DNA from 3 places in the Klebsiella variicola genome. Region 1 is predicted to be linked to each of the others. Evidence: predicted binding sites of a transcription regulator. Region 1 holds the regulator's gene; each other region holds the start of a gene.

The links. Region 1 encodes CRP, which controls carbon source genes, mostly activating them, when cyclic AMP is high. Its sites were predicted from a motif close to ATGTGANNNNNNTCACAT; they were not measured.
Region 2: the regulator CRP is predicted to act here: its motif matches at 1,313-1,330, upstream of epd (erythrose-4-phosphate dehydrogenase).
Region 3: the regulator CRP is predicted to act here: its motif matches at 1,400-1,417, upstream of ydfZ (putative selenium delivery protein YdfZ).

The regions. Positions count from the first base shown of each region.
Region 1 covers NZ_CP010523.2:411,608-414,720, reverse strand. The annotation lists gene SP68_RS01850 (phosphoribulokinase) at 1-429, shown strand, start outside; gene SP68_RS01845 (OsmC family protein) at 485-889, opposite strand; gene crp (cAMP-activated global transcriptional regulator CRP) at 1,196-1,828, shown strand; gene SP68_RS01835 (YccS/YhfK family putative transporter) at 1,880-3,113, shown strand, end outside.
Region 2 covers NZ_CP010523.2:793,709-796,821, reverse strand. The annotation lists gene pgk (phosphoglycerate kinase) at 1-51, opposite strand, end outside; gene epd (erythrose-4-phosphate dehydrogenase) at 91-1,119, opposite strand; gene tkt (transketolase) at 1,504-3,113, opposite strand, start outside.
Region 3 covers NZ_CP010523.2:2,923,272-2,926,384, reverse strand. The annotation lists gene SP68_RS13795 (DUF1304 domain-containing protein) at 1-337, opposite strand, end outside; gene SP68_RS13790 (hypothetical protein) at 574-1,053, shown strand; gene ydfZ (putative selenium delivery protein YdfZ) at 1,123-1,326, opposite strand; gene SP68_RS13780 (CorA family divalent cation transporter) at 1,626-2,654, shown strand; gene SP68_RS13775 (MalY/PatB family protein) at 2,668-3,113, opposite strand, start outside.

The sequences.
Region 1 (3,113 bases):
GACCTGCTGGTCGGCGTAGTGCCTATCGTTAACCTCGAGTGGATCCAAAAGCTTATTCGCGACACCAGCGAGCGCGGCCACTCCCGGGAGGCGGTGATGGACTCAGTCGTCCGCTCGATGGAAGACTACATCAACTTCATTACCCCGCAATTTTCCCGCACCCATATCAACTTTCAGCGCGTGCCGACGGTAGACACTTCCAACCCGTTTGCCGCGAAAACTATTCCCTCGCTGGACGAGAGCTTTGTGGTGATCCATTTCCGTAACCTGCAGAATATCGACTTCCCCTGGCTGCTGGCGATGCTGCAGGGGTCGTTTATCTCGCACATGAACACGCTGGTGGTGCCGGGCGGTAAAATGGGGCTGGCGATGGAGCTTATCATGACGCCGCTGGTCGAGCGCCTGATGGAAGGCCGCAAGATCGGCTAACAGAAAAAACCCCGGCCAGGCCGGGGTTGAGATGCTTCACAACGGCAGGCGAAGACTACGCCTCGATCACTTCATAGGAGTGGGTGATCTTCACCGCTTTTTCCAGCATCAGCGCCACCGAGCAGTATTTCTCTGCCGACAGATCCACCGCCCGGGAGACCGCGGCATCTTTCAGCGCCTTACCGGTGACGATAAAGTGCAGATTAATATGCGTAAACAGACGCGGCGCCTCTTCGCGGCGCTCCGACGTCAGCTTCACTTCGCAGTTGGTCACCTCATGGCGACCTTTTTGCAGAATAGAAACCACATCGATCGCACTGCAACCGCCCGCCGCCATCAGCACCATCTCCATCGGGCTGGGTGCCTTATCCCCGGAGTTGCCATCCATCAGAATCTGGTGTCCTGACGCGGACTCCCCGATAAAGGTTAACCCTTCAACCCATTTCACACGCGCTTGCATAAAATTTAACTCCAGTATCGCAATTTTCCTGTCAGATTACGCGCACATAACAATTCTCGCAACGGAAGGCGACCTGCGTCATGCTGAAGCGAGACACCAGGAGACATGCGGCGAAAGCTATGCTAAAACAGTCTGGATGCTACAGTATTACATTGATGTACTGCATGTATGCAGAGGAGTTCACATTACGGGCTGTCGAAAAATCATCAGCCAGCTTCCCAGGTATAGGGAAACAATACGATTGCATGCCCGGACGCCGTGTAGTGTCGGCGCCCGGAGATAGCTTATAACAGAGGATAACCGCGCATGGTGCTTGGCAAACCGCAAACAGACCCTACCCTTGAATGGTTCTTGTCTCATTGCCACATTCATAAGTACCCATCAAAGAGCACGCTGATCCACCAGGGTGAAAAAGCAGAAACGCTGTACTACATCGTTAAAGGCTCCGTGGCTGTACTCATCAAGGATGAAGAAGGTAAAGAGATGATCCTCTCCTACCTCAACCAGGGCGATTTCATCGGTGAATTAGGCCTGTTTGAAGAGGGTCAGGAGCGTAGCGCCTGGGTACGGGCGAAAACCGCATGTGAAGTGGCCGAAATCTCTTATAAGAAATTCCGTCAGCTGATCCAGGTTAACCCGGACATTCTGATGCGCCTCTCTTCGCAAATGGCTCGCCGTCTGCAGGTCACGTCTGAGAAAGTGGGCAACCTCGCCTTCCTCGACGTGACGGGCCGTATCGCCCAGACGCTGCTGAACCTGGCGAAGCAACCCGATGCCATGACCCACCCGGACGGTATGCAAATTAAAATTACCCGTCAGGAAATTGGTCAGATCGTCGGCTGCTCTCGTGAAACGGTTGGCCGTATTTTGAAAATGCTGGAAGATCAGAACCTGATTTCCGCACACGGTAAAACTATCGTCGTCTACGGCACCCGTTAAGTTGCTAAGCGGCGTATTGCTCCTGCAGTACGCCGTTCTTGTTTTTCCCTCATGTGGCGCAGGCTGATTTACCACCCGGAAGTCAACTATGCACTGCGGCAAACGCTGGTGCTGTGTCTGCCTGTGGCCATCGGTCTTCTGCTCGGCCATCTCCAGCAGGGGCTGTTGTTTTCCTTAGTGCCCGCCTGCTGCAACATTGCCGGTCTTGATACCCCACATAAGCGCTTTTTCAAACGTCTGATTATCGGCGGCTGTCTGTTTGCCGGATGCAGTCTGGTGGTGCAGTTGCTGCTCGCTCAGGCCATTCCCCTGCCGCTTATTCTCAGCGGCCTGGCGCTATTGCTCGGCGTCACCGCGGAGATCAGTTCGCTGCACGCGCGCCTGCTGCCCGCGTCGCTGATCGCCGCTATCTTTACCCTGAGCCTGGCGGGCAATATGCCCATCTGGGAACCACTGCTGATCTACGCTTTCGGTACGCTGTGGTACGGCGTGTTTAACTGGCTCTGGTTCTGGCTGTGGCGCGAACAGCCGCTGCGGGAGTCGCTCAGCCTGCTTTACCGGGAACTGGCTGACTATTGTGAAGCCAAATACAGTCTGTTGACCCAGCATACCGATCCGTCGACCGCCCTGCCGCCGCTGCTCACCCGCCAGCAGAAGGTAGTCGACCTGATTACCCAGTGCTATCAGCAGATGCATATGCTGGCCGCCAACCAACGCAACGACCACAAGCGTCTGCTGCGGGCGTTCCAGGTTGGGCTGGATCTACAGGAACATATTTCGGTTAGCCTGCATCAGCCAGAAGAGGTACAAAAGCTGGTGGAACGCAGCCATGCCGAAGCGGTGATCCGCTGGAATGCGCAAACCGTCGCTGCCCGCCTGCGCGTGCTGGCGGATGATATTCTCTATCATCGCTTTCCGCAGCGTTTTCAGATGGATAAACAGATTGAGGCTCTGGAAAAGATCGCCCGCCAGCATCCGGACAACCCGGTCGGTCAGTTCTGCGCCTGGCACTTTAGCCGTATCGCCCGGGTGCTGCATACCCAGCGCCCCCTGTATGCCCGGGATCTGATGGCCGACAAAGAGCGTCGTTTACCGCTGTTTCCCGCGCTAAAGAACTATCTGTCGCTGAAATCACCCGCACTGCGCAATGCCGCGCGCATCAGCGTCATGCTGAGCGTCGCCAGCCTGATGGGCAACGCCCTGCATTTGCCGAAGCCCTACTGGATCCTGATGACGGTGCTCTTCGTCACGCAAAACGGCTACGGCGCCACGCGGGTGCGAATTG
Region 2 (3,113 bases), 380 kb from region 1:
AAAAACGCGTTTACCAGCCAGATCCAGATCGGTCATCTTAATTACAGACATGGTGAATCCTCTCGTTGATTCATAAAGTTTTGTCGACGTTTATGCGTCGAACCTGAAACCAATAGCCGCCATCGCTAACGTCGTGTCGAGCATTCGGTTAGCAAAGCCCCATTCGTTATCGCACCAGACCAGCGTTTTGATCAGATGCGCGCCACTGACCCGGGTTTGCGTGCCATCAACAATAGCACTGTGCGGATCGTGGTTAAAATCTGTCGAGACCAACGGTAATTCCGTATAGTCAACTATACCATGAAATGCACCTTGTGCTGCTTTTTGCAGCAACTGGTTGACTTCACATGCTTTTACCGGTTTTTTCACCGTCACGCTCAGGTCAATTGCCGTCACGTTTATCGTCGGCACCCGCACGGCAATCGCTTCAAAACGGTCATTAAACTGCGGGAAAATACGGGTGATCCCTGCCGCCAGTTTGGTATCCACCGGAATGATCGACTGGCTGGCCGCGCGGGTACGCCGCAGATCCGGATGGTAGGCGTCAATCACCTGCTGGTCATGCATCGCCGAATGAATGGTGGTGACGGTGCCGGACTCAATGCCATAGGCATCATCTAACAGTTTAATGATCGGAATAATGCAGTTGGTGGTGCAGGAGGCGTTGGAGACAATGCGGTGCTCGGCGCGGAGCTCATCCTGATTGACGCCATAGACCACCGTCGCGTCGAGATCGTTGCCGCCAGGATGGGAGAAGAGCACTTTCTTCGCGCCAGCCTGCAGATGGGCTTCGCCGTGTTCACGACTCCCGTATACGCCGGTGCAGTCGAGCACCACGTCTACCGCCAGCTCGCGCCACGGCAGCGCCGCAATGGTCGGCTCGTGTAGCAGGCGGATGGCATCATCGCCAACAAACAGCTGTTCGCGCTCCTGACGGACATCCCAGGCGAAGCGGCCATGGCTGGTATCATATTTCAACAAATGCGCGATCCCTGCCGCATCCGCCAGCTCATTGATTGCCACCACGGTGATTTCCGCACGACGCCCGGACTCATATAGCGCACGAACCACGTTGCGTCCAATACGACCGAAGCCATTAATCGCGATGCGAATGGTCATAGATCTCCTGCAAGGCTGACCCTTTTTTGAGGTGGCTGACAGAGTAATCCAGCAACGCTCTGAGGGGAACCTTACCAGCTGCAAACTGCGACTGATTGATTAATTGTCGAACATTTAAACGACTGAAACGCTTCAGCTAGAATAAGCGAAACAAGGAATAAAAGGAATGTTTGTCCAGCGCAATAAACCAGCTATATGACTTGTGTCACATTTCTTTTGGAATAATTCACAGGGTGGTTACATGTTCGAAGAATAGTGCATACAAAAAGCCGGGTGGCGAGGTAACAGCAAAACGGTAACCCAGGGGTTACCGTTTTTGGTGTTTGCACCCTCTCCCACAGGAGAGGGTTGGGGTGAGGGCATCAGCCCGCACCGTACCAGCCATTACAGCAGCGCTTTCGCTTTAGCGACCACGTTGTCGACGGTGAAGCCGAACTCTTCGAACAGCTGCTCAGCCGGCGCAGACTCACCGAAGGTGGTCATGCCAACGATAGCGCCGTTCAGGCCAACGTATTTGAACCAGTAGTCAGCGATACCGGCTTCTACCGCGACGCGGGCAGAAACGGCTTTCGGCAGTACGGATTCACGATAAGCGGCATCCTGCTTGTCGAACGCGTCGGTGGACGGCATGGAGACCACGCGCGCCTTCACGCCTTCGGCAGTCAGTTTGTCCCACGCGGCCACTGCCAGCTCCACTTCGGAACCGGTGGCGATGAAGATCAGCTCCGGCTGGCCGGCACAATCTTTCAGCACGTAACCGCCGCGAGCGACGTTTGCCAGCTGCTCTGCGGTACGCTCCTGCTGCGCCAGGTTCTGACGGGAGAGGATCAGCGCGGTCGGGCCGTCCTGACGCTCTACGCCATATTTCCACGCAATCGCGGATTCAACCTGGTCACACGGACGCCAGGTGGACATGTTCGGCGTCACGCGCAGGGAAGCCACCTGCTCTACCGGCTGGTGAGTCGGGCCGTCTTCACCCAGACCGATGGAGTCGTGGGTGTAGACCATCACCTGACGCTGTTTCATCAGCGCGGCCATACGTACCGCATTACGCGCGTATTCCACGAACATCAGGAAGGTGGAGGTGTACGGCAGGAAACCGCCGTGCAGCGCGATACCGTTGGCGATAGCGGTCATACCGAATTCACGCACGCCGTAATGAATGTAGTTACCCGCGGTGTCTTCGTTGATCGGCTTAGAACCAGACCACAGGGTCAGGTTGGACGGCGCCAGGTCAGCGGAGCCGCCGAGGAATTCCGGCAGCAGCGGGCCGAAGGCTTCGATAGCATTCTGCGACGCTTTACGGCTGGCGATTTTCGCCGGGTTAGCCTGCAGCTTCGCGATGAACTCGTTAGCTTTGGCGTCGAAGTCAGACGGCATCTCACCTTTCATACGACGGGTGAATTCGGCCGCTTCCTGCGGGAAGGCTTTCGCGTAGGCAGCAAACTTCTCATTCCACGCCGCTTCTTTCGCCTGGCCGGCTTCTTTGGCATCCCACTGCGCATAGATGTCAGACGGGATGTCAAACGGCGCGTGTTTCCAGCCCAGCGCTTCGCGGGTCAGCGCGATTTCTGCGTCGCCCAGCGGTGCGCCGTGGGAGTCGTGGGTACCGGCTTTGTTCGGCGAACCAAAACCAATGATGGTTTTGCACATCAGCAGGGACGGTTTGTCGGTGACCGCACGCGCTTCTTCTACTGCGCGTTTGATGGCGTCAGCGTCGTGACCGTCCACGCCGCGCACCACGTGCCAGCCGTAGGCTTCAAAGCGTTTCGCGGTATCGTCGGTGAACCAGCCTTCAACGTGGCCGTCGATGGAGATGCCGTTGTCATCATAGAAGGCCACCAGTTTGCCCAGCTTCAGGGTCCCGGCCAGGGAGCACACTTCGTGAGAAATGCCTTCCATCATGCAGCCGTCGCCCATGAAGGCGTAGGTGTAGTGGTCGACGATATCGTGGCCCGGACGGTTGAACTGCGCCGCCAGAGTTTTCTCGGCAA
Region 3 (3,113 bases), 2.5 Mb from region 1:
CGGCAAGCAGCGCCAGCAGTGCGGGCAGCGCCTGAATATAGAGAATTTTGCGGCTGGCGGTTAGCGCGCCGAAAATCCCGGCGACCAGCACGCAGGCCAGGAAAAAGATAACCACCTGCACCCCCGGCGCCCCCAGCCACAGCCCCCACGCCAGGCCGGCGGCCAGAAAACCGTTATACAACCCCTGGTTGGCCGCCAGCACCCGGGTCTCCCGGGCGAAATCGGCGCTGAGGTTAAAGGCCCGGCGCCCGGCGGGGGCTTCCCAGAGAAACATCTCCAGCACCAGGATGGCGAGATGAATAATAGCGACCAGCGCAACGAGGAGAGTGGCTAACACAGCAGTCCTTAATCAATAAGATGAATGTGTCTGCAGTATAGCTGCAAGCGCTAACGAAGCGGGAGCGCCGCTGCTATAGTGCAGATAGGGTCATGTTTTCTGCCGCGACCAGCGTCGGTTATCTGATTGCCCTTCGGTTTAGTTTAGCGGTGCTAGTATGCCGGGTTCTTTTTTACGGGTGTGGTGTAGGTTGCTGAATGTTAAATAAATTATGGATTTTGTTATCAGGGCTACTGGTGGTTGCCATGCCGTCGGCGCAGGCCGGGGAATTAAACCTCTATTCGATGAATACCGGCTCCTATGTTTATCATATGACCGGTAACCACGGACAATATAACGAGCATTTCAATAACAATTTTTTCTCGGTGGAGCGCAAGTTTTCTCAGGATTCAAAATACAGCGTGCTGGTCGGAACGATGAAAAACAGCTTTGACGATCGCTGTTTGACCCTCGGCGTGCGCCGCGACTGGCTGAAAAACGATACCGGCTGGGTGCTGAAAGGGGTGTATGCCTATACCGGGGAATTTTTCTTTGACGCCTTCAGCCACTGTGGGGATTCCGGCACCTACCGCACCGCCAAAAAAATCACCGGCGTCGGTTTTTCGCCCTACCTCTATCATGGTCTGCAATATAACTTCACCGATTATTTCGGTGTGGAAGGCGGCATTATTGTGCCGGCGATCTTTGTGATGAGTATTCAGTGGAGCTTTCGCTAGCCGCTTTATTATCCGGGAAAAGAGCAGGCCGCCTCAGGTGGCCTGCTACTGATGACCTGGCGGCAGGAATTAATGGAAGCCGAGACGGATCAGATCTAACGGGCAAAAGCGGCCCTCGCAGCCGTCGATTTCAACGCAGTCCGCCCGGCGAAGCTGCTCGGCGGTTTTCCCTTCACCATGGATAGCTTTAATCACGCCTGTTGTGCCGTTACCGGCGATCATTACCATGCTGCCGGTAGCAATAGCGTTACGATTACGGTCATAGGTTTTCATGGTCTCCTCCTCAATAAACCAGGGTAAGCAATGATTAAGCGGCTAAAGTAATACGCTTTTTTTCCTAAAAAAGTTTTGAGGATAATCAAATTTATTTTAATAACTCCGGAGCGAAAAGGGCCACAAGTCCCCTCTATTCGCGCCGATCGCATCGCCTGCGTGGCGCGCGACACTGACGGCAATATGTCATTCAGGTTACTGTTTTATGACCAGATTATTAACCTTGCCAGCCCGAGGAAAATAGCGAAAGATGGCGCTATTCGGGCATCAACAGTGCCAGTGCGTGTCCTGAGGGAGCCATGAGTCAAGACGTCACCGCGAAGATGTTAAAGCCCGATTTTGATAGTGAAGTTTCCGGTCTGGTGCATGGTTATCTGTTTCATGAACAGCGCCCCCCGCAGCCCATCGCCTCTGGCGAGGTGTGCGCCCGTTATCAGGCGCTCGCCGATGACAAGGCGTTTATCTGGTTACACCTGAATCTCAATCATGCCACCGCCGAAAAATGGTTAACCAGCCACTTTCCGGTGGCGGACTTTTTCTTCGAGGAGATCCGCAGCGGCTCGCACACCACCCGCATTGAGCGACAGGGGGAGAATCTGTTCGCTGTGCTCAACGATGTGCTGTTTCGTCCGCAGGATACCAGTGCGGAAACCGCCACGCTGTGGCTCTACTGTAGCCCTAAGCTGGTGGTGACGGCGCGCTTCAAACCGTTGCGGTTTATCGAATGGATGCTGCCGCGTCTGCAGACGCTCAGGGTGAATACCTCTACCGAGCTGCTGGCTTTTCTGCTGGAGGAGCAGGAGGAGGTGCTGGAGCAGGTCGTCCGCCAGGCCAGCCGCCATGTCGACCTTATTGAAGAGCGTCTCCTGAGCAATCACGTGCAGCGCAACCGGGCCGATCTGGCACGGCTGCGGCGGATGCTTTTGCGTTTTCAGCGGCTGCTGGCGCCGGAGCCGGCGGCGATGTTCCGTCTGCTTAACCGGCCGCCGGCGTGGATGGATCGTGCAGTGGTGCAGGCGTTTCGTCAGTTCACCGAAGAGTTTAGCGTGGTGCTCAACGACCTGTCCGGCCTGATCGAGCGTATCAGTCTGCTGCAGGAGGAGATTGGCGCCCGCCAGCTGGAGCAGAGCAACCGCACCCTCTACACCCTGACGGTGATCACCGTTCTCGCGCTGCCGATTAACATCGTCGCCGGTTTCTTCGGCATGAACGTCGGCGGGATCCCGCTGGCGAGCAACCACCACGGGTTTATTCTGCTGGTGGTGATAGTCGCCATCTTTACCCTCGGCGCCGGCTACCTGGCATTCCGCCGGCGCGATGACCTGTAGATTGCGCGTCGAATCAGCTGAGGCTGCGCAGGGCGGCAATCAGTCCTTCGACACCGCGTTCCAGCTTCTCGCGCGGGCAGCCGACGTTGAGGCGCAGAAAGCCGTTGCCCTCAGGACCATAGGTATAACCCGGCATAATCGCCACCTTCTGTTCGGCGATCAGCGCCTGCTGTAGCGCGTGGTCGTCGATGTTCAGGGGGCGCAGGTCGATCCACGCCAGGTAGGTGGCCTCCGGCGGCTGCCAGCAGAGTGCGGGGAAGGCATTGTTAAGCGTAGCGGCGACATAGCGCATATTCGCCTGCAGATAGTCACGCAAGGCGTCGAGCCAGGGAGCCCCGTCGCGGTAGGCGGCGATATGGGCGACCAGCGCCGGCACGGAGGGAGAAGAGAGCCCGTCGCGGGCCTTCAGCGCCTGCAGGTAGCTGTCGCGCGCGTTCGCCTCGGGGATAAAGCCATAGG